2 linked regions of the Neorhizobium galegae bv. orientalis str. HAMBI 540 genome follow. The protein of the gene in region 1 interacts with the protein of each later gene in a pairwise test. Links are inferred from orthologs where the notes say so. Each region holds a gene or a part of one and is shown on either strand. Other genes may lie near its edges.

Region 1 (11,881 bases):
GCCGACGCCTGCGGCAGCGCCGGTTTTTTTGCCCCGCCACCGTCCGCAAACCTGAGAGGTCTGCGTAGAACGTCGGAAACCTTATGCGATCGGCAGGGTTAGGCGGCTGTAGGGCATGTTTGGAAAGTCCCACGAGAGGAAACCCAATGTTTGTAAAGATACTCACCGTTGGCGCACTGTCGCTTGGTCTCGCCACTGCCGCGGTCGCCCAGTCGGGCTCAGGAACCGGATCAGGATCCGGCGCTTCTGGCTCAGGTTCTGCAGGAACCGGCGGATCCGTTTCCGGTTCGGGCGCCAGTGGCTCCGGCTCCGGCACGCTCAACGGCACTACCACGGCTCCGCTGAATGGCGCCGGGTCAGGCGCGCTTGATTCCAATACGACAGGCAGCACGATCGGCAATTCCGGCGGCTCCAAATGCGCGCCCAACAACCTGCCACAGGGTTCCGGTTCCGCTACGACCAACAATCTGCCGCAAGGTTCCGGCTCCGCAACGCCCAATGCGGACGGAACTCTCGCGCCTGGGCAGGCACAAAACTGCTGATCGAGACCTATGTGCGGCAAGCGGAAGGCCTTCTTCTGCTTGCCGCTTCAGTTTCTGAAAACCGTGCAGGGCACGGCGTGGGCCCTGATCCTGGCACACAAATCGATAGCCTCAGCTCTGGTGGCGCGGCCGATGCGCGCTGCATAGCGCGGGCGATAACCGAAATTGCCGCGTTTCTGGCGCACGACGAGCGCCCGTTCGGAATTGAGCGGCGTCGGCAGACGGCCGATCGTGTTGGCAAACAGCTGGCTGGCGATATTCGGATTATAGTGCGCGGAAAGCTGCACGCCCCAAGGCGCCCAATCCGCCGATGCTATCAAGACACTCTCGTTGAGCCGCCTCGTATTGGCGAGCCGTAGGCAGCCGTCGAGGAAGGGTTTTCCGGGATCGAGGGCCTGGGCCGCCATCTTCGGCGGATCGTCCTTCCACATTTCTGCGGAATGGCCGGTAATCGCAAACACGTAGTCGCGTGTCTCGATCGGCAGCCGTCCGGTCGCCAGGAACGTTTCGAGGCCTGCTTCGCCCGCATTATAGGCCGCGGCGGCAAGGCCGAGATTGCCGAAACGGTCGCGCAGATCCCTGAGATAGAGAGCGGATGCCGCAAGCGCCTCGATGACATCGAAGCTGTTCCTCAGGCCGCGGATCCTTGCAGTTTCCGGCATGAACTGGGCGATGCCCTCGGCCCCTTTCGGGCTCACCGCATTGGCGCGGAACAGGCTTTCCCGCCAGACCAGCCGCGCGAAAAATTCCGGCGGCAGCCCGTTCCTCTCGGCCAGCCGTTGCATCACCTGGCAGAGATCCTGATTGTAGGTTTCGGCGCGGATGCACAATCGGCCCATCTCGTCCGATGCCGCACGCTCGTATCGGCATTCGGGAGCGGCGGGGTCTTCGGCAGCACCGACGCTCCCGCCAGAGGGCGGGAGGGCCAAGGACAAGCCCAAGCCTATCTGCATGAGAGGGCGAAACATCATCGACATGCAATATGCCCAACCGGGGCGCAGCTTTAAAGCCTTCGACGGCGGGATTGCTCCAAAAGCGACTGGCACGGATGATCCAGCACCGGGTCACGGCCCAGGTGACTTTCGCTTGCTCGATCTGCGGGGCAACTCCTGCAGAGAGCCCACAAACTCAAGGTCCGCCGCCCTCAGGACTGCCTAGTGCATTTTGCCGACGCCGGTATAGGCAAAGCCATGGGCTTCCACCTCCCGCGCGCGATAGACATTGCGCAGGTCGACGAGAACCGGGCTCTTCATGACGGACTTCAGGCGTTCGAGATCGAGTGCACGAAATTCGTTCCATTCGGTGACGAGAACCGCGACATCGGCGCCTTCGGCGGCCTGATAGGGGCCGTCGGCGAATTCGATATCCATCAGCTGCCTGGCGTTTTCCATGCCTTCCGGATCGTAGCCGGAAACGATCGCGCCGGCATCCTGCAGCGTCTGGACGACGGCGATCGCCGGGCTGTCGCGCATGTCGTCCGTATTCGGCTTGAAGGTCAGCCCGAAGACGGCAACCTTCTTGCCGCGCACGTCGCCGCCGGCAGCCGCGATCACCTTGCGGCCCATCGCCCGCTTGCGGGTGTCGTTGACGGCGATGGTGGTTTCGATCAGGCGCACCGGGCTTTCATAATCCTGGGCGGTCTTGGCGAGTGCCAGCGTGTCCTTCGGGAAGCAGGAACCACCGTAGCCGGGGCCAGCATGCAGGAATTTCGAGCCGATGCGGCCGTCGAGGCCGATGCCGCGCGAAACGTCCTGGACGTCGGCTCCGACGCGCTCGCAGAGATCGGCCATCTCGTTGATGAAGGTGATCTTCATGGCAAGGAAGGCATTGGCGGCATATTTGATCAGCTCGGAGGTCCGGCGGCTGGTGAAGAGAAGCGGCGACTGGTTGAGATAGAGCGGACGATAGACTTCGGTCATCACTCCGCGGGCGCGCTCGTCGGAAAGGCCGACGACGATGCGGTCAGGGCGCTTGAAGTCCTCGATCGCGGCACCTTCGCGCAGGAACTCGGGGTTGGAGACGACGGCGAAATCCGCATCCGGATTGGTTTCGCGGATGATCCGCTCCACCTCGTCGCCGGTGCCGACCGGGACGGTCGACTTGGTGACGATGACGGTGAAGCCGGTCAGCGCTTCGGCGATTTCGCGTGCTGCGGCATGGACATAGCCGAGGTCGGCATGGCCGTCGCCGCGGCGCGACGGCGTGCCGACCGCGATGAACACGACATCCGCGTCGGCCACGGCGGGGCCAAGCTCTGTGGTGAAGGAAAGGCGACGGGATTTGACGTTCGATTCGACCAGCGCCTCGAGTCCCGGCTCGAAGATCGGGATGACGCCCTGTTTCAGCGCCTCGATCTTTTCGGCAGCCTTGTCGACGCAGATCACGTCATGTCCGAAATCCGCAAAGCAGGCTCCCGACACGAGGCCGACATAACCCGATCCAACCATCACAATACGCATCAATAATCCTCATCTTTATCCGGCAATCTCACGCGCAGCGGTTTCCTAAGCGCATCCGAAAGGGAATGCAACGCGTCGGATTGGCTGCCTGTGGCAGCTGTGGTCAGGCGTTACCCTAGCCGGCCTGACTGGCCAACGTTACGGGGTGATGACAATAGGATTGCTGCTACGGCTTTCCAGGGCGCGATCCCCAGGCGATGAAATCGGGGTTGGCGAAATCCAGCATGTCTGCGCGGCCGGTCTTGCCATAGGTAAGCGGTGCCCCGCCGAGCGTGACCGTGCTGCCGCCGGCGGCACGGAGCACGGAGTCTCCGGCGGCCGTGTCCCATTCCATGGTTCGGCCGAAGCGGGGATAGAGATCGGCCACACCCTCCGCCAGCAGGCAGAATTTCAGCGAGGAACCAATGCTGCGGATATCGGCGGCGCCTGATTTTTCGAGGAAGGCCTCGGTCTCGGCGGAATTATGCGAGCGGCTCGCAACGCAGATCGGACGGGCCTCGACCGGCCTCGCGACGACCGGCACCCGGTTCGTCACCGCGAATTCGTCGTCGATCACAAGTTTTTCCGCCCGTCCGCCGCCACCGAGATAGGCGACCTTGAGGGCGGGCGCATAAACGACACCGAGGATCGGCGCGCCGTTCTCGATCAGGGCGATGTTGACCGTGAAATCCTCGCGATCGTTGATGAACTCCTTGGTACCGTCGAGCGGATCGACAAGAATGAAGGAGCGTCCTTCGATCGACGGGATACGTCCCATCGCAACCGATTCTTCCGCGATGACGGGGATGTCGGGAAAGGCGTAGGCAAGCTCGGCGAGAATGATCTCTTCGGCCCGTTCGTCCGCCTCCGTGACCGGGGATTTATCAGCCTTGTAGCTGGTGCTGGGTCCGGCCCTGTAGACGTCCAGGATGGCTTTGCCGGCAAGCAGCGCGGCTTTTTCGAATGTGGCGAGCATGAATTCCATGGCGGCTGGTCACGTCGGTTGGGTAGACTTCCAATGACACGTTTGCCCCGTGCATGGGAGTCTAAAACGGCTCGGCTCAATCGGCCTTGGCGAGATGCTGCTGTGTCGCGTAGAGCGCGATCGCGGCGGCGTTCGAGACATTGAGCGATTTGATAGCGCCCGGCATGTCGAGACGGGCAAGCGCGTTGACCGTCTCGCGGGTCTTCTGACGCAGGCCCTTGCCCTCGGAACCAAGCACCAGGGCGATCCGGCCGCCGGCAAACGTGCCTTCGAGCGGGGCGGGGCCTTCCGAATCGAGCCCGATCGTCTGGAAGCCGAGCCGGTGCAGTTCTTCGATCGCGTCGGCGAGATTGGTGACCTGTATATAAGGTATCAGTTCCAGCGCGCCGGAGGCCGATTTGGCAAGTACGCCGGATTCGGTCGGGCTATGTCTCTGGGTGGTGATGACCGCGCCGGCGCCGAACGCGACCGCCGAACGCATGATCGCGCCGACATTATGCGGGTCGGTGACCTGGTCGAGAACCAGCAGAAGCGGACTTGCCTTTAGCGCTTCCAGCCGGCGCATGGGGAGGGGCCGCGTTTCCAGCATCACGCCCTGATGAATGGCCTCGGGGCCGAGCACCCTGTCGATATCCTGGGGCGAAACGAATTCGATCGGAAAGGACAATGTCTCCGGCTCGCCGATATCGAGCCGCGCGAAGGCGTTCTGGGTCACCGACAGCTTGATGAGCTTGCGCTCGGGATTGTCGAGGGCGGCGCGTACCGTGTGCAGGCCATAGAGGAAGACCTGTTCCGGCTGAAGCTGCGGCGGCTTCCAGTCCTTGTTGGATTTCGGCCGCTTCAAGGGCGGCGTCGGAATTTCTCCGCGCTCGCGCTTGGAGTCGCGCACCGCGCGCCGAAGCGTCGCATAATGGGTGTCACGGGTGGATTTGTCTTCTTTGTCGTCCTTGCTCATCAGGCCTTATAGCCATCCTCACTCTCCGGGCAAAGCCCTCGACGGGGAGGCGGGTCGAAAGTGCGACTGATTTATTTTCGTCATTTTTGCTTCTTCCTCGTGTTGACAGACGAGAACGAGGCGGTCATATACGCGGCGCAGATTGAGGGGCGGCAAGCTTCCAAGATCTGACGAACTTGGTCTCACGATCCGGACGAAAAACTGGAGAGATGCCCGAGTGGTTAAAGGGGACGGACTGTAAATCCGTTGGCTCAGCCTACGTTGGTTCAAATCCAACTCTCTCCACCATTCGTCTCTGATCGGACACCACATACCGCGGGTATAGCTCAATGGTAGAGCAGCAGCCTTCCAAGCTGAATACGCGGGTTCGATTCCCGCTACCCGCTCCATTTTACCTGATCATGATGAAGACCGGCATGTCACACGCTTGAAAGCGCGTCGACGGTCTCTGTCCGAGTCCGCCTTTCTTTTTTGCCGCGGCTGCCTTGTCATCTGCGCCGTGACTGCGGCGACGCACGTTCCTGCTGGAGCCTCGTTTTTCCGTGATCGCCTGGTATTGTCGCGATGATGCTCGTAACTTTTTAAAGCATCCCGGGTAGAAGCTTTTTCGCCGGCACAGAGGCCGCCCCACCACCAGCTATGGAAACTTGTCCATGAAGAAAATACTTGCCGCCGCAGCCCTTGCGACGATGCTCCTGCCGTCCGCGTCGTTTGCTGCGACCGTGCTTTTCCCGAGCGCCGCCCCCGTCGCGCAGATCACCATTCCGGATGCCTGGAACCCGGAAGAAACCGACAGCGGCATCCAGGCCAGTTCCGACGACGGCGCGATCTATCTGTCGATCGACGTCGCGAGCGCCGAGACCACCGATAAGGTCATCGAAGATGTGTTCTCTTTCCTCGGTGAAAATGGCGTCACGGTCGACCCGGCCACTCAGAAACAGTCCGAAGACACGTTCAACGGCATGAAGATGATCAATCTGGACTGGAGCGGCAAGGACAAGGACGGCGCCGTTTCGATCGGCGTCTCGCTCGTCGCGCCGAAGCCGGACAAGCTTCTCGTCATCACCTATTGGGGCACCAAGGGCGAACAGGAAAAGCACGGCCCAGAACTCGTCGCGCTCATCAACTCGCTGAAGCCGGCGAAGTAAGAGTCCAATCTGGCGCTCACTGAATAGAGGGCCGGCCGTCTCCCGCTTTGAGGGATGACGGTCGGCCCCTTGTTTTCCGGCTGTCATCTAAGCTGCATTGCCCAGTGGAGAGAACAACGCGGAACCGCTCCATCCATAGGGGGTTTCCGTTCGATTTACCCGGCTCCCCTTGTGCGGGCGCGCGTCGTAATTATGTCTTGCGCATTCTGGTGGAAAGCCTTAAACGGCGACACCAAACCCGGTCGCCGGGTCCACACTTATGTTCACAGGAAGCATTCAATGGCAAAGAGCAAGTTTGAGCGCAACAAGCCGCACGTCAACATTGGCACGATCGGTCACGTTGACCATGGCAAGACGTCGCTGACGGCCGCGATCACGAAGTACTTCGGCGAGTACAAGGCCTATGACCAGATCGACGCGGCTCCTGAAGAAAAGGCACGCGGCATCACCATTTCGACGGCGCACGTCGAATATGAGACGACTGCCCGCCACTATGCGCACGTCGACTGCCCCGGCCACGCCGACTATGTGAAGAACATGATCACCGGTGCGGCGCAGATGGACGGCGCGATCCTGGTTTGCTCGGCTGCCGATGGCCCGATGCCGCAGACCCGCGAGCACATCCTGCTCGCCCGTCAGGTCGGCGTTCCGGCAATCGTGGTGTTCCTGAACAAGGTTGACCAGGTCGACGACGCCGAGCTTCTCGAGCTCGTCGAACTGGAAGTGCGCGAACTTCTGTCGTCCTACGACTTCCCGGGCGACGACATTCCGATCATCAAGGGTTCGGCGCTGGCCGCTCTTGAAGATTCGGACAAGAAGATCGGCGAAGATTCGATCCGCGAACTGATGGCCGCTGTCGACGCCTACATCCCGACGCCTGAGCGTCCGATCAACCTGCCGTTCCTGCTGCCGATCGAAGACGTGTTCTCGATCTCGGGCCGTGGTACGGTCGTGACCGGCCGCGTCGAGCGTGGCATCGTCAAGGTTGGCGAAGAAGTCGAGATCGTCGGCATCCGCGCCACCACCAAGACGACGGTGACCGGCGTTGAAATGTTCCGCAAGCTGCTCGACCAGGGTCAGGCCGGCGACAATATCGGCGCTCTGATCCGTGGCGTCCAGCGTGACGGCGTCGAGCGTGGCCAGATCCTGTGCAAGCCGGGTTCGGTCAAGCCGCACACGGTGTTCATGGCAGAAGCCTATATCCTGACGAAGGAAGAAGGCGGTCGTCATACGCCGTTCTTCACCAACTACCGTCCGCAGTTCTACTTCCGCACGACGGACGTGACGGGCATCGTCGAACTTCCGGAAGGCACGGAAATGGTCATGCCTGGCGACAACGTGACCGTTAAGGTGACGCTGATCAACCCGATCGCGATGGAAGAAAAGCTGCGCTTCGCGATCCGCGAAGGCGGCCGTACCGTCGGCGCCGGCATCGTCGCTTCGATCGTCGAGTAATCGATAGCGACATTGGAATAGAGAAGGCCCTGCCGGCAACGGCGGGGCCTTTTGCTTTCGGTCAGCGTGTCGAAAACAGGTCGTTCTCGTAAGGGAAACGACCTACCGTCAGTCCGACATAGTCCAGATTGCCGAGCTCGTGGGATGGCGGCTCACCGGACACGCGATCCGCGGCGCCGTGGCCGTTCAGGGGGCTGGTCAAGCTCCCACCGTCGAGTTCGATGGGCCGCTATCGACCGCAGCACCCTTGAAGAGGGGCCAACATTCTGGCGCGCATACCGGGTAAGGGACGTGGGTGGGATCATCAGGCGCGACAAGTCCCCATCCGGTGACGGACTGCGGAAGAAGTGCGTCCCAGCCGACATCAGGTCTACCGACGTAAGTGTTGCGCCTATGCGAAGTCGATTCGCTTCTGCTGCCGGTTTTTTCGCCGAGACCGCTTGATCAATCATCCGGAAGCCTATCTGGAGCGGCCTTTGTGTCTTTCCTGACGACACCCGGTATGTCCCCGGACGAAGCCCAATCCTCCCGGCCTGGGCCCGCCAGCTTGATCTGCCGGGCAAGGAAATGCCGGAGCGGCGGGTGGAACCGGCGCTTTCGGTGGTCCGGTCTGCAGACGCATCCGACGGGTTGGGCCGAAAGCTCAGGTGAACGGCCCGGATATTAAAAATGCGCTTGCAAAGCGCAACGCATCCCCTTAAAGGGAGCGCCTAGCCAGTTGGCGGCGAGCCGGAGTTTCCGGTTTACGTTCCGCCAAGGTTGAAGGGGTGTAGCTCAGTTGGTAGAGCGGCGGTCTCCAAAACCGCAGGTCGTCGGTTCAAGCCCGGCCGCCCCTGCCATTTTCAGATGATTGGCGCGAGAATATCCGCAGCGGAATTGTCGGGAAATGGCCGTCGTGCAAAACGGCGAAATTTCATCGAACACTGTTTTCCCTCTTGTGTAAAGGGGAAGGGGTGTTTATGTAGGTCAAAACAGACACGCGGTGCGTGGGGCTGAGAGAGTTCAGCTTTACGTGCCGTAATTGCGTGGGCAATCTATGGCATCCAAAACCAATCCCGTTACGTTTCTGCGCCAAGTGCGCTCCGAGACGACGAAAATCCATTGGCCGTCTCGTCGTGAGACCATGATTTCCACGGCCATGGTTCTGGTTATGGTTGTGTTCGCTGCGCTGTTTTTCTTCGCTGCAGACCAGCTCATGGGATGGTTGCTCCGTCTCGTACTGAACGTCAGCGTTTGATTCTGGAGAATAAAGATGGCGGCGCGTTGGTACATCGTCCACGCATATTCTAATTTTGAGAAGAAGGTGGCAGAGGACATCGAGAACAAAGCTCGCCAGAAGGGGCTTGAGCATCTGTTCGAAAAGATCCTCGTGCCGACCGAAAAGGTCGTCGAGGTGCGCCGCGGCCGCAAGGTCGATTCCGAGCGCAAGTTTTTTCCGGGTTACGTCATGGTTCGGGCCAATCTGACTGACGAAGCCTATCACTTGATCAAGAACACGCCGAAGGTTACCGGCTTCCTCGGTTCCGACAACAAGCCGGTGCCGATCCCGGACTTCGAAGCCGACCGCATTCTCGGCCAGGTTCAGGAAGGTGTCGAGCGGCCGAAGTCCTCGATCACCTTCGAGATCGGCGAGCAGGTCCGCGTTTCCGATGGTCCGTTCGCGTCCTTCAACGGCACCGTACAGGATGTCGACGAAGAGCGTTCGCGCCTCAAGGTCGAGGTCTCGATCTTCGGTCGTGCGACCCCGGTCGAGCTGGAATACGCCCAGGTCGAAAAGGTCTGATGAATTTCGAAATGGGGCCTGCTGTTTGTGCAGCGGGTCTCGTGCGGCGTTTGCCGCAAGCGCGTGGGAGGAACGGTGCCTTAGCCGGGCATTTTGGCCGAACCACGCAACCGCAGCCGCCGGCGAAAGCCGGCATGTCGGGCCGGGAAACCGGTCTCTAATGAGCCGGGTAACCGGTCTCTCGAAAGGCAGAGAGTTATGGCTAAGAAAGTTATGGGCCACCTCAAGCTGCAGGTAAAGGCAGGGTCGGCCAATCCGTCCCCGCCGATCGGTCCTGCACTTGGTCAGCGCGGCATCAACATCATGGAATTCTGCAAGGCGTTCAACGCCGCCACGCAGGAAATGGAAAAGGGCATGCCGATCCCGGTCGTCATCACCTATTTCCAGGACAAGTCCTTCACCTTCGCGATGAAGCAGCCTCCGGTCAGCTACTGGCTGAAGAAGGAAGCGAAGATCACCTCGGGTTCGAAGACCCCGGGCAAGGGCGCCAAGGCTGGCACCCTGACCAAGGCTCAAATCCAGACTATCGCCCAGGCGAAGATGAAGGATCTGAACGCGGCCGATCTCGAAGGCGCAATGGCCATGATCGAGGGCTCCGCCCGCGCCATGGGCCTGGAAGTGGTGGCTTAACATGGTAAAGCTTGCAAAGCGTATTCAGAAGATCCGCGAAGGCGTCGATCCGACCAAGCTGGTCGCCCTGACGGAAGCCATTTCGATGGTCAAGGTTCGCGCCACGGCGAAGTTCGACGAAACTGTCGAAATCTCCATGAACCTCGGCGTCGATCCGCGTCACGCAGACCAGATGGTCCGCGGCGTGGTCAACCTGCCGAACGGTACAGGCCGTGACGTTCGCGTCGCCGTTTTCGCACGTGGCGCCAAGGCTGACGAAGCCAAGGCAGCCGGTGCAGACATCGTCGGCGCCGAAGATCTGGTCGAAATCGTCCAGGGCGGCAAGATCGACTTCGATCGCTGCATCGCCACTCCGGACATGATGCCGCTCGTCGGTCGTCTCGGTAAGGTTCTCGGCCCGCGCGGCATGATGCCGAACCCGAAGGTCGGAACCGTCACCATGGACGTCACGGGCGCCGTCAAGGCTTCCAAGGGCGGCGCTGTCGAGTTCCGCGTCGAGAAGGCTGGCATCATCCACGCCGGCATCGGCAAGGCTTCCTTCGAAGCCAAGGCTCTCGAAGAGAACATCAAGGCTTTCGCCGATGCGGTCATCAAGGCCAAGCCGGCTGGCGCGAAGGGCAACTACGTCAAGCGCGTAGCGATTTCTTCGACGATGGGCCCGGGCGTCAAGATCGATCCGTCGACCGTGACGATCTAAAGTTCTGTCCGGAGCCTTCGGGTTCCGGACTGCATGAATTCCTGGTCCTTCGGGGCCGGGAATTTCCCAGGGAAACCTGGGAATTCCTGTCCGAGATTGCGGGTGGTTTCGACCTTAATCACTTGATGCCTGCATGAGACGGGTAAGACCCGAGATTTTTGAGGCGCTAGCGCGCTTTACGAATTCGGTTCGAGCCTAGTGTGCCTTGTGCCTGGAGCCCCAGTGGCGACAGTGCGAGGGGACAGGATCCTCAAGCGTCGCTTGGGGTCCTAATCAAGGGATCCCTTGAGGCAAAGGCAACCCGATGGGGCCTGCAGGATTGCGGTCCCGTCAACTGGAGACAGACAGTGGAAAGAGCGGAAAAGCGCGAATTTGTCACGGAGCTGAACGAAGTCTTTAAGGCTTCTGGTTCGGTTGTCGTGGCCCACTATGCTGGTGTCACAGTTGCGCAGATGAACGATTTTCGTTCGAAGATGCGCGCTGCTGGCGGCACCGTCAAAGTCGCGAAGAACCGTCTGGCCAAGATCGCTCTTCAGGGTACGGAGTCGGAAGGGATGTCAAATCTCTTCAAGGGGCAGACGCTGATCGCATTCAGCGAAGACCCGGTAACGGCTCCGAAGGTCGTCATGGATTTCGCCAAGACCAATGACAAGATCATTGTTCTGGGCGGTTCCATGGGTGCAACCACGCTCACTGCGGATGCGGTCAAGTCGCTTGCGACCCTGCCTTCGCTGGACGAGCTTCGCGGCAAGCTGCTGGGCCTCTTGAATGCCCCGGCATCGCGTATCGCGACGGTTGTTGCAGCACCGGCAAGCCAGCTTGCCCGCGTGTTCGCGGCCTACGCCAAGAAGGACGAGGAAGCCGCTTAAGGCGGTTTTTCGCTGTTCATACCCAATCAAGTTCGAACCGAATATAAGGAACTATCAAAATGGCTGATCTCGCAAAGATCGTTGAAGACCTCTCTGCTCTGACCGTTCTGGAAGCTGCTGAGCTTTCCAAGCTGCTCGAAGAGAAGTGGGGCGTATCCGCAGCTGCTCCGGTAGCTGTTGCTGCTGCTGGCGGCGGTGCTGCTGCTGCTGTCGTTGAAGAAGAAAAGACCGAGTTCGACGTCATCCTCGTCGAAGCTGGCGCCAACAAGATCAACGTCATCAAGGAAGTCCGCGCCATCACCGGTCTCGGCCTCAAGGAAGCCAAGGACCTCGTCGAAGGCGCTCCGAAGGCTGTCAAGGAAGGCGTCAACAAGGCTGA
Region 2 (11,902 bases), 570 kb from region 1 along the record:
AGGGAAATTCCTCATGCGTCGCCAGCATCAACCGTCCTGGAATACTGACGGACACGCGCTGAAAGGAACGCTGTGCGGGAACACTGGATGTCGATGGAGTATGAGATGGCTGAAAAGAATACATTTGAGAGAGCTTTTCTCTTCTAAGTCTATCGTTAAGAGTATTAGCGCGCCGCGGTTAACAGAAGGTTTTGGCAGAGACCGTCAGCTGCGCGTGCTGCGACCGGATGTTTCCTCAAGACGGGCTGCGGCCGGGCGTGTGGGAGAAACTGCGGCGATCGCCCGTGACCGGCACACCGAAATATGAACCGCCGCCAGTCAGGAACGTCCAGTTCTCGAGCGTCAGAAACATGGCCGGCGTTGCTGTTACGGGGTAGGGAGAAACCGCCGGCAGGAGAGCGCCGAATATCCGATCGCTTGCCGCCGTCTCCACCGATCGGATTGGCAGAAGCAGCATTTCATAAGCGTGGCGGATGTGGCCATTCGAGGCAAGGACGTCCAGGAGTGCCGGCTGCTGGGAGTGAATGACGCCGTGGGCGATCTCCACCGGCTGCCGGTGATCGGTCTCCTGCCAGACGTCCGCGAACGGCTTGCCGCGAAACTCACGGTCGAACAGCTCGCAGATGCGGGTGCCCGCCAGGCGGAACGCCAGCGTGCCGGCCGGGTCCATGGCGGCCATGAAAAGATGCGGGAGAAGATGACGCAGAGCGGCTGGATCGATCTCGGTCTTGAGGGGAGCCATCCCGTCACGCTTGAGATTGATCCAGTAGTCGAAGATTGCCCTGCTTGCCTGATTGCGCATCCATCTTACCTGTCATATTTCGATACAGGCCGCGCTTCATGTACGGCCGATCCTCCTCCCGCAGCGAAAACCATGCCACGACGAGGGCATCATGGTTAGGGATTTGCCACCGATCACGGCATCCGCGCGACGGTGATCTTGCCCGCGCTTTCCTTTGAACAGCCGCTCCTATATGGCTGTCGGACCCATTCGGTAGGGGACGAGAAGACAGAAGGGACTGGCATGAACGACGGGCCGGATATGGCTGACGAGCAGCGCGAAACGGATGACCGCGGCGAGCGCTCGCAGCCGATCTTCAATCTTCCGCGGAGCCTCGTCGTGACGCTGGCTTTGCTTGCAGTCATCTACATCGTGCAGGAATATCTGCTGGACGAGGACACGCGCGCCACCATGGTGGTGAACCTGGCGTTTACGCCGCTGCGCTACGTCTATCCGCTCAGCGAGCAGGGGTTTGCCTGGGCGTGGACGCCGGTCACGTATTCGCTGCTGCACGGCAGCATCGAGCATATTCTTTTCAACGGACTGTGGCTGATGGCTTTCGGAGCGCCGGTGGTGCGGCGGATCGGCACTCTTCGCTACGTGATCTTCTGGATTCTCTCGGCGGTGGCTGCCGCCTTCTTCCATGCAACGCTCAACTGGGGGGACGAGACGCTGCTGATCGGTGCGTCAGGCGTCGTCTCGGCTTTGATGGGAGCGGCCTGCCGTTTCGCCTTCCCGGAACGCCGAGGTTATGATCGGACCCATGGCCATCTCTATCCGCGCCAGTCTATCCTCGGCTCGTTCCGCAACCGCACCGTCGTCATCTTCACCGCCATGTGGCTCGCCGGCAACCTGCTGATCGCCTTCGGGGTGACGTTGTTCGGTGCGGATATGGGACCGATCGCCTGGGATGCGCATATCGGCGGCTTCCTGTTCGGTTTCTTGCTGTTTGACCTTTTCGATCCCCTGCCACCCAGCGTCATGCCCATCACGCAACCTTGATCTTTCTTGATCTCTTTCCGGCATCGCTCTACACTTCTGCGCACGTGCAGGGACGGTTCCTCCACCCGGGCGCTTTGCTTCTCGGGAATGGGCGACGTCCAGGCTGAGCCGGTTGGGAGGAGAGAGCCATGGCAATAATCGTCAAGAACATGTTGGATGCAAAGGGGCGTGACGTGGTCACCGTTGCCCCCGACAAGACGCTGCTCGAAGTCGCCGGGATTCTCAACGACAAGAAGATCGGTGCCGTCGTGGTAACCGGCATGGAAGGCCGCATCGCCGGCATCTTCACGGAACGCGACCTGGTGCGCGCCATCGCCGGAAAGGGCGCCAGTGTGCTCGACCAACTGGTAAAGTCGGCAATGACCACTGCGGTGCAACGCTGCAAGGATGACACGACCGTCGATGAACTGATGGGGATGATGAGCAGCGGCCGTTTCCGCCACGTGCCCGTCGAGCAGGACGGAAAGCTCGCTGGCATCATTTCGATCGGCGACGTGGTCAAGTCTCGCATTCGCGAGATCGAACTCGAGGCCGAACAGATCAAGGCCTATATTGCCGGCTGATCGCTTTCGGCTGAGCCTCGCCCAAGGGCGGGGCTGTATCACCTCGTGACGAGGCATCCCCCACTTAGCGGGCGAAAACTTCCTGCATGCGCTTCAGCGCAGAGATCTGCGCCATAGTCTCCGTATAACCGCGGTCGATCGCTTCGCCGGCGCGATGGAATTCGGACAGGCCGATATCGGCAAGACGCGGATGCAGCGCCAGATCCGGAGGGTCGCCGGCCAGGCGCGCGCGGGAAATGCGTTCCTGGATGATGTTGAAGGCCTGCACCATGGTGCCGGTCAGACCGACACGGATGTCCTCGGGCTTCTTGCGCCCGTCATCGATCGGCTGGACGCTGGCATTGTGCTTGACGACTGCAGACCGACCGAAAATCTCGTAGTTCAGGTTGACGGCGACCACGAGCGGCTGCTCGTAGGCGCGGCAGACGGACGTCGGCACCGGATTGACCAGCGCGCCGTCGACAAGCGTCCGGTTGTTGCATTTCACGGGTTCAAAAATGCCGGGCAGGGCGTAGGAGGCACGAAGACCGGTGATCAGCGAGCCGCTGGAGATCCACACCTCGTGGCCGGTATGGAGCTCGGTCGCAACCGATACGAACGGGCGGTCGAGATCCTCGATCGACAGGCCTTCGAGGTGTTCCTGCATCCGCTTGGTCAGCCGCATGCCACCGAGAAGACCGCCGCCGCCGATCGTCAGGTCCAGCAGGCCGGCAATGCGGCGCATGGTCAGCGAGCGGGCGAAAGTTTCGAGTTCGTCGAGCTTGCCGGCGAGGTAACATCCGCCGACCAGAGCGCCAATCGAGGTTCCGGCGATCATGCCGACTTCGATGCCGGCCTCGTCGAGAGCCCTGAGGACGCCGATATGAGCCCAACCGCGCGCGGCACCGCCGCCGAGAGCGAGGGCAAGCTTTGCTTTTTTGGGGGCTTCGATAGTGGGAGGAGGGGTCGGTTCGAGGACTTTCGTTTCGCCGCCTTCGGCAGGTGCCGCAAGTGGATCGTGACGGTTCCAACTCCAGTTCAGCATCGACAAAAATCCTCCACAGCTGAACAAACCCCGGTCTGACGATTAACGCATCGACAGGTTTCGAAATCGTTTATTCAGTCGAGACACGCCAAAAAACGAGGCAAATGCCTAAATGGTTCCTTGATCGGAATAGACGACATTTGGATCAAAATGACGCTGATTGTCGGTGATTTCAAGAACCGCCCTACCATCACTTTGGGTAACAGTCCGATAGAAACAGGAGCGACGGCCGGTATGGCATGTAGCGTCGTGTCCCGCGACCGAGACCTTGAGCCAGACGGCGTCCTGGTCGCAGTCGGTGCGCAGTTCATGGACAGTCTGCAGGTTGCCGGAGGATTCGCCCTTCTTCCAGATTTTGGCACGCGAGCGGCTGTAGTAATGCGCAATGCCGGTCTCGACCGTCAGCGCCAGCGCTTCGGCGTCCATATGCGCGACCATCAACAGTTCGCCGTCACGGACATCGGTGACGACGGCGGTGACGAGGCCGTTCTGATCGAAGCGGGGCGTGAAGGCGCCAGCGCCTTCGAGTTCCGTCTTGTCGGCGGAAGGCTGGTCAAAAGAAAACGACATCAGGAGACTCCGCCCGGAAAACCGCCGGTCAGCGGTTGCGGGCCAGCGTGAAGAAACGGGCCTGTTCGGCGGCGTTCGCCTTGAATTCGCCGGTAAACGTCGTCGTCATCGTATGCGAGCCCTGCTTCTGCACACCGCGCATTTCCATGCACAGGTGTTCGGCCTCGATCATCACGGCGACACCGCGCGGCTTTAAAGTTTCCTCGATCGCATTGGCGATCTGCGCCGTCATGTTTTCCTGCGTCTGCAGACGGCGACCGAAGATCTCGACGACGCGGGCGATCTTCGAAAGACCGAGGACCCGGCCGTTCGGCAGATAGGCGACATGCGCCTTGCCGATGATCGGCAGCATATGGTGTTCGCAATGGGAGAAGAACGGGATGTCGCGCACCAGCACGATATCGTCATAACCCGAGACTTCCTCGAAAGTACGGCCAAGCACGTCTTCCGGCGACTGTTCGTAACCGGAAAATAGCTCGCTATAGGAGGCGGCGACGCGCTTCGGGGTGTCGAGCAGGCCTTCGCGGGCGGGATCGTCACCTGCCCAGCGCAACAGAACGCGCACGGCTTCCTCGGCCTCCTGCTGCGAGGGGCGGACCTGCTTCTCTTTCGAAGCCGGGAAATTCTTCACAATGGCATCCATCTATCGTCTCCTGATGCGGTTCAAGGCCGCATCCGACTGGCGTTACTCACGGACTGATCAGCTGCTAGGCATCTGCGGCTGATTTTTGGGCAATCCGGGGTTATCTGACCTTCGGCGAACATTTTTACAAGATATCCTATTCCGTTTTCGGTAGGATTTCGTGAAAACATCCTTTCTTGATGATCTTGCCCGGACATCACATATAATGGCAGGAACCCTTTTATGGTAGTCCGCCTGACGTGACACAGTGTTCAACGAGCGACGGCCGGACTCAAAGCGAGCCTTGATGGACGACATCTATAACAGCAAGATTCTCGAATTCGCCGGCAATATCACCCATGCTGGCACGCTGCCGGATGCGGATGCGAGTTCCGAAAAACATTCGAAGCTGTGCGGCTCGAAAGTGCGGGTGCACCTGAAGATGGACGGCGACCGGGTCACCGATTTCGCCCACGAGGTCCGCGCCTGCGCACTCGGCCAGGCCTCGTCCTCGATCATGGCCCGGCACGTGATCGGGGCGACAACCGCCGAGATCCGCAAGGCGCGCCAGGATATGCTCGCCATGCTGAAAGAAGACGGCGAGGGGCCGGACGGCCGGTTCGAGGAAATGCGCTACCTGAAGCCTGTCAAGGACTACAGGGCCCGCCATCCCTCCACCATGCTGACCTTCGAGGCGGTCGTCGATGCGATCGACCAGATCGAGGCGAAGCAGCTGGCAACGGTCGGATGAGCTGGCATTCCGCGGCTACCCCCCTCTGCCCTGCCGGGCATCTCCCCCACATGGGGGGAGATCGGATGGAGGACCGTCTTCGCTTATTCTCGGATGTTTCGCGCTCGGCAACGTGTGCCGTTTCCAATGAGGTACAAATAGCGCCACGAGTCGATCTCCCCCCTCGAGGGGGAGATGCCCGACAGGGCAGAGGGGGGCTGGATCGGCACGCCCTAAGTGACATCCTGCCATCAATCGCGGTTCACGCCTGATGTGCGGCGCCCCAAACTGTCAGCACTCCGAACGCCAGCCGAAGGTCAGTTCCTCGCGCAACTGGTCCGGCCATTTCTCCAAGACGCCGGGCCGGCTGTTCGGCATGGGCTTGATCCGCTTCTACCAGCTGACACTGTCCGGATTCATCGGCAATTCCTGTCGGCATATTCCGACTTGCTCGGAATATGGTTACGAGGCAGTGGCGCGGCATGGGCTGTGGCCCGGAGGATGGATGACGCTGTTTCGGGTGGCGCGCTGCGGGCCGGGGGGTACAAGCGGGCTCGATCCTGTGCCGGAAGCGCTCGAAATGCGGCAACACTGGTGGATGCCGTGGCGATACTGGCGTCGCCATGCCGAACCGGCGTCGCCTCAATGAGGAGCCGATGATCACATATGTCGCGCTGCTTCACAGCATCGTTCTCGGCAGCGGCAAGCGGGTCATCATGGCCGACCTTCGCGCCATGGCGGAGGATCTCGGCTACCGGAATTGCCGGACCCTGGTTTCGACCGGCAATCTCGTCTTCGAGACCGGCAGGTCATCGACCGGCAATGTCGAGCAGAGATTGGAGGCCGCCTTCGAGAAACGGTTCGGCAAACATGTCGATATCATCGCAAGGACCGGTGCCGATTGGCTGAAGCTCGCGGCCGGCAATCCCTTTCCGTCGGGAGAAGGTTCCGAGGTCGGCGTGCGGGTGATGCGAAAGCCGCTCGACGAAAGTGTCCTGGACCTGCTCGAACGCCACCGCGGCGAGGAGGTGATTTCCATCGTCGACGGCGATCTTTGGGTCGATTTCGGCGGCAAGGCGAGCGAGACACGGCTGCTGTCGGCGATGACCACCAAGAAGCTCGGCATCGGCACGATCCGCAATGCCAACACGGTCGGCAGGCTTGCCGAAATGATCGGCTGAGCGGCCGCTCGCCTTTACTAAAACGCCAAAAGCATTTATCAGCCACGCCGGCTGCGCCCAAAGGGCGAACCGCCATTTATTCCAACACCACCCGCATTCGTTGGCGGGACTGGACAGGAGAAAGACATGTCCCAATCCGTTTCCCTTACATTTCCCGATGGCTCCGTCCGCGTTTTCGACGCCGGCACGACCGGCCGTGACGTTGCCGAGAGCATTTCCAAGTCGCTCGTCAAGAAGGCTGTCGCCGTCACCATCAATGGCACCGTGCAGGACCTTGCCGAGCCGGTGACCGACGGAAAGATCGAGATCGTCACGCGCACCGACGCCCGAGCGCTGGAACTCATCCGCCACGACGCCGCCCACGTGATGGCGGAGGCCGTGCAGGAGCTTTGGCCCGGCACGCAAGTCACCATCGGCCCGGTGATCGAGAACGGATTCTATTACGATTTTGCCCGCAACGCGCCTTTCACGCCCGACGATTTGCCGAAGATCGAGGCGAAGATGAAGGAAATCATCGGCCGCAACAAACCGTTCACCAAGCAGGTCTGGTCTCGCGAGAAGGCCCGCGAAGTCTTCGCAGCCAAGGGCGAAGGCTATAAAGTCGAGCTGATCGATGCGATCCCGGAGGACCAGGATCTCAAGATCTATTATCAAGGCGACTGGTTCGACCTCTGCCGTGGTCCGCATATGGCCTCGACCGGCCAGATCGGTACGGCCTTCAAGCTGATGAAGGTTGCCGGCGCCTATTGGCGCGGCGACTCGAACAACGCCATGCTGACCCGCATCTACGGCACCGCCTGGGCGACGCAGGAAGAACTCGACCAGTACCTGCACGTGCTGGCGGAAGCCGAAAAGCGCGATCACCGCAAGCTCGGCCGCGAAATGGACCTCTTCCATTTCCAGGAAGAAGGTCCGGGCGTGGTGTTCTGGCACGGCAAGGGCTGGCGCATGTTCCAGACGCTGACCGCCTATATGCGTCGCCGGCTTGCCGGCACCTATGAGGAAGTCAACGCGCCGCAGGTTCTCGATGCCTCGCTCTGGGAGACGTCGGGCCACTGGGGCTGGTACCAGGAGAACATGTTCGCGGTGAAGTCCGCCTATGCCTTCACCCATCCGGAAGACAAGGAAGCGGACAACCGCGTCTTTGCGCTGAAGCCGATGAACTGCCCGGGTCACGTGCAGATCTTCAAGCATGGCTTGAAGTCTTATCGCGAACTGCCGATTCGGCTTGCGGAATTCGGTCTCGTGCACCGCTATGAAGCTTCCGGCGCGCTGCACGGGCTGATGCGCGTACGCGGCTTCACCCAGGACGACGCGCACGTCTTCTGCACCGACGAGCAGATGGCCGCCGAATGCCTGCGGATCAACGACCTGATCCTGTCGGTCTACGAGGATTTCGGCTTCAAGGAAGTCGTGGTCAAGCTGTCGACCCGGCCGGACAAGCGTGTCGGCACCGACGCGCTTTGGGATCGTGCCGAATCCGTCATGCTCGATGTGCTGAAGACGATCGAGGCGCAGTCGGAAGGCCGCATCAAGACCGGCATCCTGCCGGGCGAGGGCGCGTTCTACGGTCCGAAGTTCGAGTATACGCTGAAGGACGCGATCGGTCGCGAATGGCAGTGCGGCACGACCCAGGTCGACTTCAACCTGCCGGAACGGTTCGGCGCCTTCTATATCGACCAAAACTCTGAAAAGACTCAGCCGGTGATGATCCATCGCGCCATCTGCGGTTCGATGGAACGTTTCCTCGGCATCCTGATCGAGAATTTTGCCGGCCACATGCCGCTCTGGTTCGCGCCGATGCAGGTGGTGGTGGCGACGATCACCTCGGACGCCGACGACTACGGCCGGGAGGTCGCGGAAGCTCTTCGTGATGCGGGCATGGTCGTCGAGACCGATTTCCGCAACGAGAAGATCAACTACAAGATCCGCGAGCACTCGGTCACCAAGGTGCCGGTGATCATCGTCTGCGGCAAGAAGGAAGCGGAAGAGCGTTCGGTGAACATCCGCCGACTGGGTTCGCAGGCGCAGACCTCGATGACGCTCGACGAAGCGATCTCTTCGCTGACCCTCGAAGCGACGCCACCGGATGTGTTGCGCCGTCTTGAAGCGAAGAACAAGAAGAAGGCCGCGGCCTGACCGATAATGACAGCGCCTGCCGAAGGGCGGGCGCTGTCAGAACTCGGCTAATATTGACGCGGGACTTCCGGAGGACTGATCTGTCAGGCTGGCGGAAGGTCCGGCAAAATCTGCCCGGACCTGTCAATTCCGGTCGCTGGTGACCCCGCCCGCCACCTGAGGCGTATCGCGCATCAGCACTTCGACCTCGGTGTTTCGTCCGGCTTTGACGGTGAACGAGCGCTGATAGATCTTGGTCTTGTTGCGGGCGACGGCGAGATATTCGCCTTCCGACAAGACCATCATGGAAAAAGCGCTGACGCTTTCGTTGACGACGTCGCCGGCGGCGGTCAGTACCGACCAGGCCGTATCGGCGATCGCTTCACCGCCTTTTTGAGAAACGAGCTTCAGGGTGATCTGCGCGGCGCGGTGCTGCAGTACCGCCTGGGTGAGCTTGCCGGCTTCCACCTGGATGTCGGCCCGAACCACTGCATTGACGTCCCCATATTCCGAGACGACGTGATAGGTGCCGGCATTCAGACGCACGACCGTATTCGGCTTGACGTCCGACATCACCAGCGCCCGGTCGCCATTGTCGCGCACTTCGGCAGAATAGACCGAAAAGCTCAGTTCCTTGGGCGGGATGCGCTGGTCGGTACCGGCAACCGCATTAAGGACGAAACCGCCGGCATCGAGCACCAGGGTCTGTTTCGGCACATTGCCGCTTTCGGGGACTTTCAGTTTCTTGGTGACGCCGGCGCGGCCGAAGGCGCAATTGACGAAATAATCGCCGGGGGCGAGCTGGAATGACGCGGAGCCGCCTTCGGAACTGGCCACCAGCGGCAATTTGCCGTCGTCACCGGCGATCGGGCTGAAAACGCGCCAGGTAAGACCTTCCTGCATGGGCTGGCCGTCGGACGTCAGCTTGGCGTCGAACTGCACGTCTTTTGAGAGAATACCGGGCGGGCCGCCCGGCAGAGCCGAGAAAGCGTTGAGCTTCGGCATCTTGCCGGTGCTGTCCGGCGTGCGGAAATTCTTGAAGGCGTCTTCCTGAGCGAATGCGCCGAATGCCGGGCCGAGAGCCATCGCTCCGGCGAGGAACCAGCGTGCCGCAAGGGAAGTACCTGCCATCTGTGTTGTCTACCGGTTGACTCTTGTTTTCCGAGACGGCACTTGAGACCAATGACAAGGCAATTTCAAGACCTTCCCACCGCGCCAGCTCCAAATGGAAGCTTTGACCATGCAAAATGACGTTAAACTCATCGATTTTCTGCGCGACAGGCATTCCACGCCAGTAGCACAGTTCAAGGAGCCAGGCCCATCGCGGGAGGAATTGGAGGCGATTCTGACCTTGGCGACCCGCGTTCCGGATCACGGCAAGCTCGCGCCCTGGCGCGTCATCGTCTATCGCGGCGACGTGCGCAGCACGCTCGGCGAACAGTTCCTGGCTCTGTCGCTCAAGAAGACGCCCGAGATGACCGATGCCGCCAGAGAGGCGGAGCTGGCGCGCTTCACCCGCGCGCCGCTGGTCGTCGCCGTCGTCAGCACCGCGGCACCGCATCCGAAGATCCCCGAATGGGAACAGGCGCTTTCTGCCGGCGCCGTCTGCTTCAACATGCTGATGGCCGCAAACGCCCATGGCTACGTCGCCAACTGGCGTACCGAATGGATCGCCTATGACGACGAGGCGCTGGCGCTCCTTGGTGTGAAGCCGGGCGAAAAGATTGCCGGTTTCATCCATATCGGCTCGAGCGATTTCGCGACGCCGGACCGCCCCCGGCCCGAACTGTCGCAGATCGTCACCTACGCCGGCGAATAGGGTTTTCGATGTTCTACACGACCGATACCAACCAGCATGGACTGAAGCACGATCCCTTCAAAGCGATCGTCGCGCCCCGCCCGATCGGCTGGATCGGCACGAAGGGCAGGGACGGATCGATGAATCTGTCGCCCTATTCCTTCTTCAACACCGTTTCCGACAGCCCCAAATTGGTGATGTTTTCCTCCAGTGGCCGCAAGCACAGCCTGAAGAACGCCGAGGAAACCGGCGTCTTTACAGCGAGCCTCGCAAGCCGACATCTGGCCGAAAAGATGAACGCCTCGTCGGAAGCCGTCCCTTATGGCGTCAGCGAATTCGAGGTGGCGGGGCTGACCGCCAAGATGGCGGAACTCATCGATGCGCCTTACGTCGCGGAAGCCTATACGGTGCTGGAATGCCGCGTCACGCAGGTGATCCAGCCGGTGGGATTGGACGGCCAGGGTGCCGAGGCCTACATGGTTTTCGGCCAAGTGGTCGGCATCCATATCAGCGAAGAGATCCTGCGGGGCGGACGGATCGACATGGGGCTTGCGCGGCCGATCGCGCGCATGGGTTACCGCGATTTCGCCGACGGCGGCGCCGACGTGTTCGAAATGACCCGGCCGGCCGGCGCCGAACCTAAACGCTGAAAATCCGATTGATGATCGCAACTTGATCGAGGCTGCGGCACAGCTTGCCGGAGAAGCCGTTCGCTCTTGCTCTTTCGCATTCAGACAGGAAGGCAGCAGCGTCCACAGTCGGTGAGACGGCGTCGACCGCCGTTATGCCTGCGGCGGCGGAGGTGAGCGCGATGGTCGCTGCCGCAACGCGCGCGGTATCGGAGAAGGGATTATAGCTGCCTTCCCAGCCAAGGGCCGCCAGGCGGCGGCTGCAGTGGTCGAAGCTCCGGGCAGCAAGGATGCCGGCGGCATCGGCAAGCGCAACGATCTGCGTCTTGCCCGGTGCCAGCCCTGCACGGATTTCCGCCACCCGCAGAGCCACATCGAGCCTCTGGACTTCGGCCCCGCTGCGGGCGCCGGATAGGATTACCGAGGCGGCGCCGTACTGGCTGGCGAGCGCGACGGCGGCCTCCGTTCTTCCCGAAGAAAAAGCCGGCAGAAGGAACGCAAGCCGTCCGTCCGGCGCCAGGTCAGCCCACTGGCGATCCAAACTCGTAGCTGCATTCCACGACTCAGGTGGACCGGTCAGGTCGACAACGATCGCATCCGCGCCTGCCGAACGGACCGTTGCGGCCCCCACAGAGGGGTCGACGACAAGCCAGGACCGTATTTTCAAGGACTTCGCCATGGTTAAGGAACGTGGTGAACCAATCTTAAACTTTTTGCCACTAGCGTGAGTAATCAAGCCAGCCAGATTCGAACTGGCATGTGTAGTCGAGGCCGAGTGTGATCGTACAGGCATTTCTTCGTTGGGCTGAAACAGCAAGAACAGGCGAGAGGGCGAAGGCGGCCAATGCTCTCGGCCGGGCCTATCTCCACTCGCCGATGGGCAG

Evidence for each region.
Region 2: the proteins of rplA (region 1) and thrS interact in binary tests that used the Escherichia coli proteins (3 or more experiments, as listed by UniProt). The link is inferred for Neorhizobium galegae bv. orientalis str. HAMBI 540 from one-to-one orthologs.

What each region holds. Positions count from the first base shown.
Region 1 is NZ_HG938353.1:1,240,086-1,251,966, forward strand. The notes cover bases 8,821-11,785. They hold rplA (50S ribosomal protein L1), read left to right. Parts: upstream 8,821-9,937; coding sequence 9,938-10,633; downstream 10,634-11,785. Other genes in these bases: nusG (transcription termination/antitermination protein NusG), read left to right, coding at 8,821-9,306; rplK (50S ribosomal protein L11), read left to right, coding at 9,505-9,936; rplJ (50S ribosomal protein L10), read left to right, coding at 10,945-11,502; rplL (50S ribosomal protein L7/L12), read left to right, coding at 11,562-11,785. Also shown: RG540_RS31070 (hypothetical protein), read left to right, coding at 147-542; RG540_RS06325 (transglycosylase SLT domain-containing protein), read right to left, coding at 590-1,483; RG540_RS06330 (UDP-glucose dehydrogenase family protein), read right to left, coding at 1,697-3,001; 3'(2'),5'-bisphosphate nucleotidase CysQ, read right to left, coding at 3,168-3,956; 23S rRNA (guanosine(2251)-2'-O)-methyltransferase RlmB, read right to left, coding at 4,042-4,920; RG540_RS06355 (hypothetical protein), read left to right, coding at 5,574-6,068; tuf (elongation factor Tu), read left to right, coding at 6,348-7,523; RG540_RS32300 (hypothetical protein), read right to left, coding at 7,585-7,725; preprotein translocase subunit SecE, read left to right, coding at 8,560-8,760; more of nusG, read left to right, coding at 8,776-8,820; more of rplL, read left to right, coding at 11,786-11,881. UniProt on the Escherichia coli protein: One of the primary rRNA binding proteins, it binds very close to the 3'-end of the 23S rRNA. Forms part of the L1 stalk. It is often not seen in high-resolution crystal structures, but can be seen in cryo_EM and 3D reconstruction models.
Region 2 is NZ_HG938353.1:1,812,471-1,824,372, reverse strand. Bases 6,120-9,105 are described here. They hold thrS (threonine--tRNA ligase), read left to right. Parts: upstream 6,120-6,599; coding sequence 6,600-8,612; downstream 8,613-9,105. Other genes in these bases: RG540_RS09195 (hypothetical protein), read right to left, coding at 8,736-9,105; RG540_RS09205 (DUF1697 domain-containing protein), read left to right, coding at 6,120-6,473. Also shown: RG540_RS09245 (PilZ domain-containing protein), read right to left, coding at 1-124; RG540_RS09240 (PAS domain-containing protein), read right to left, coding at 236-802; RG540_RS09235 (rhomboid family intramembrane serine protease), read left to right, coding at 1,043-1,783; RG540_RS09230 (CBS domain-containing protein), read left to right, coding at 1,912-2,346; RG540_RS09225 (patatin-like phospholipase family protein), read right to left, coding at 2,411-3,370; hisI (phosphoribosyl-AMP cyclohydrolase), read right to left, coding at 3,479-3,940; GTP cyclohydrolase I FolE, read right to left, coding at 3,969-4,583; RG540_RS09210 (iron-sulfur cluster assembly scaffold protein), read left to right, coding at 4,870-5,313; membrane protein insertion efficiency factor YidD, read left to right, coding at 5,564-5,941; more of RG540_RS09205, read left to right, coding at 5,949-6,119; more of RG540_RS09195, read right to left, coding at 9,106-9,722; RG540_RS09190 (nitroreductase family protein), read left to right, coding at 9,832-10,410; RG540_RS09185 (flavin reductase family protein), read left to right, coding at 10,419-11,039; RG540_RS09180 (hypothetical protein), read right to left, coding at 11,029-11,685; RG540_RS09175 (DUF2336 domain-containing protein), read left to right, coding at 11,796-11,902. UniProt on the Escherichia coli protein: Catalyzes the attachment of threonine to tRNA(Thr) in a two-step reaction: L-threonine is first activated by ATP to form Thr-AMP and then transferred to the acceptor end of tRNA(Thr). The rate-limiting step is amino acid activation in the presence of tRNA.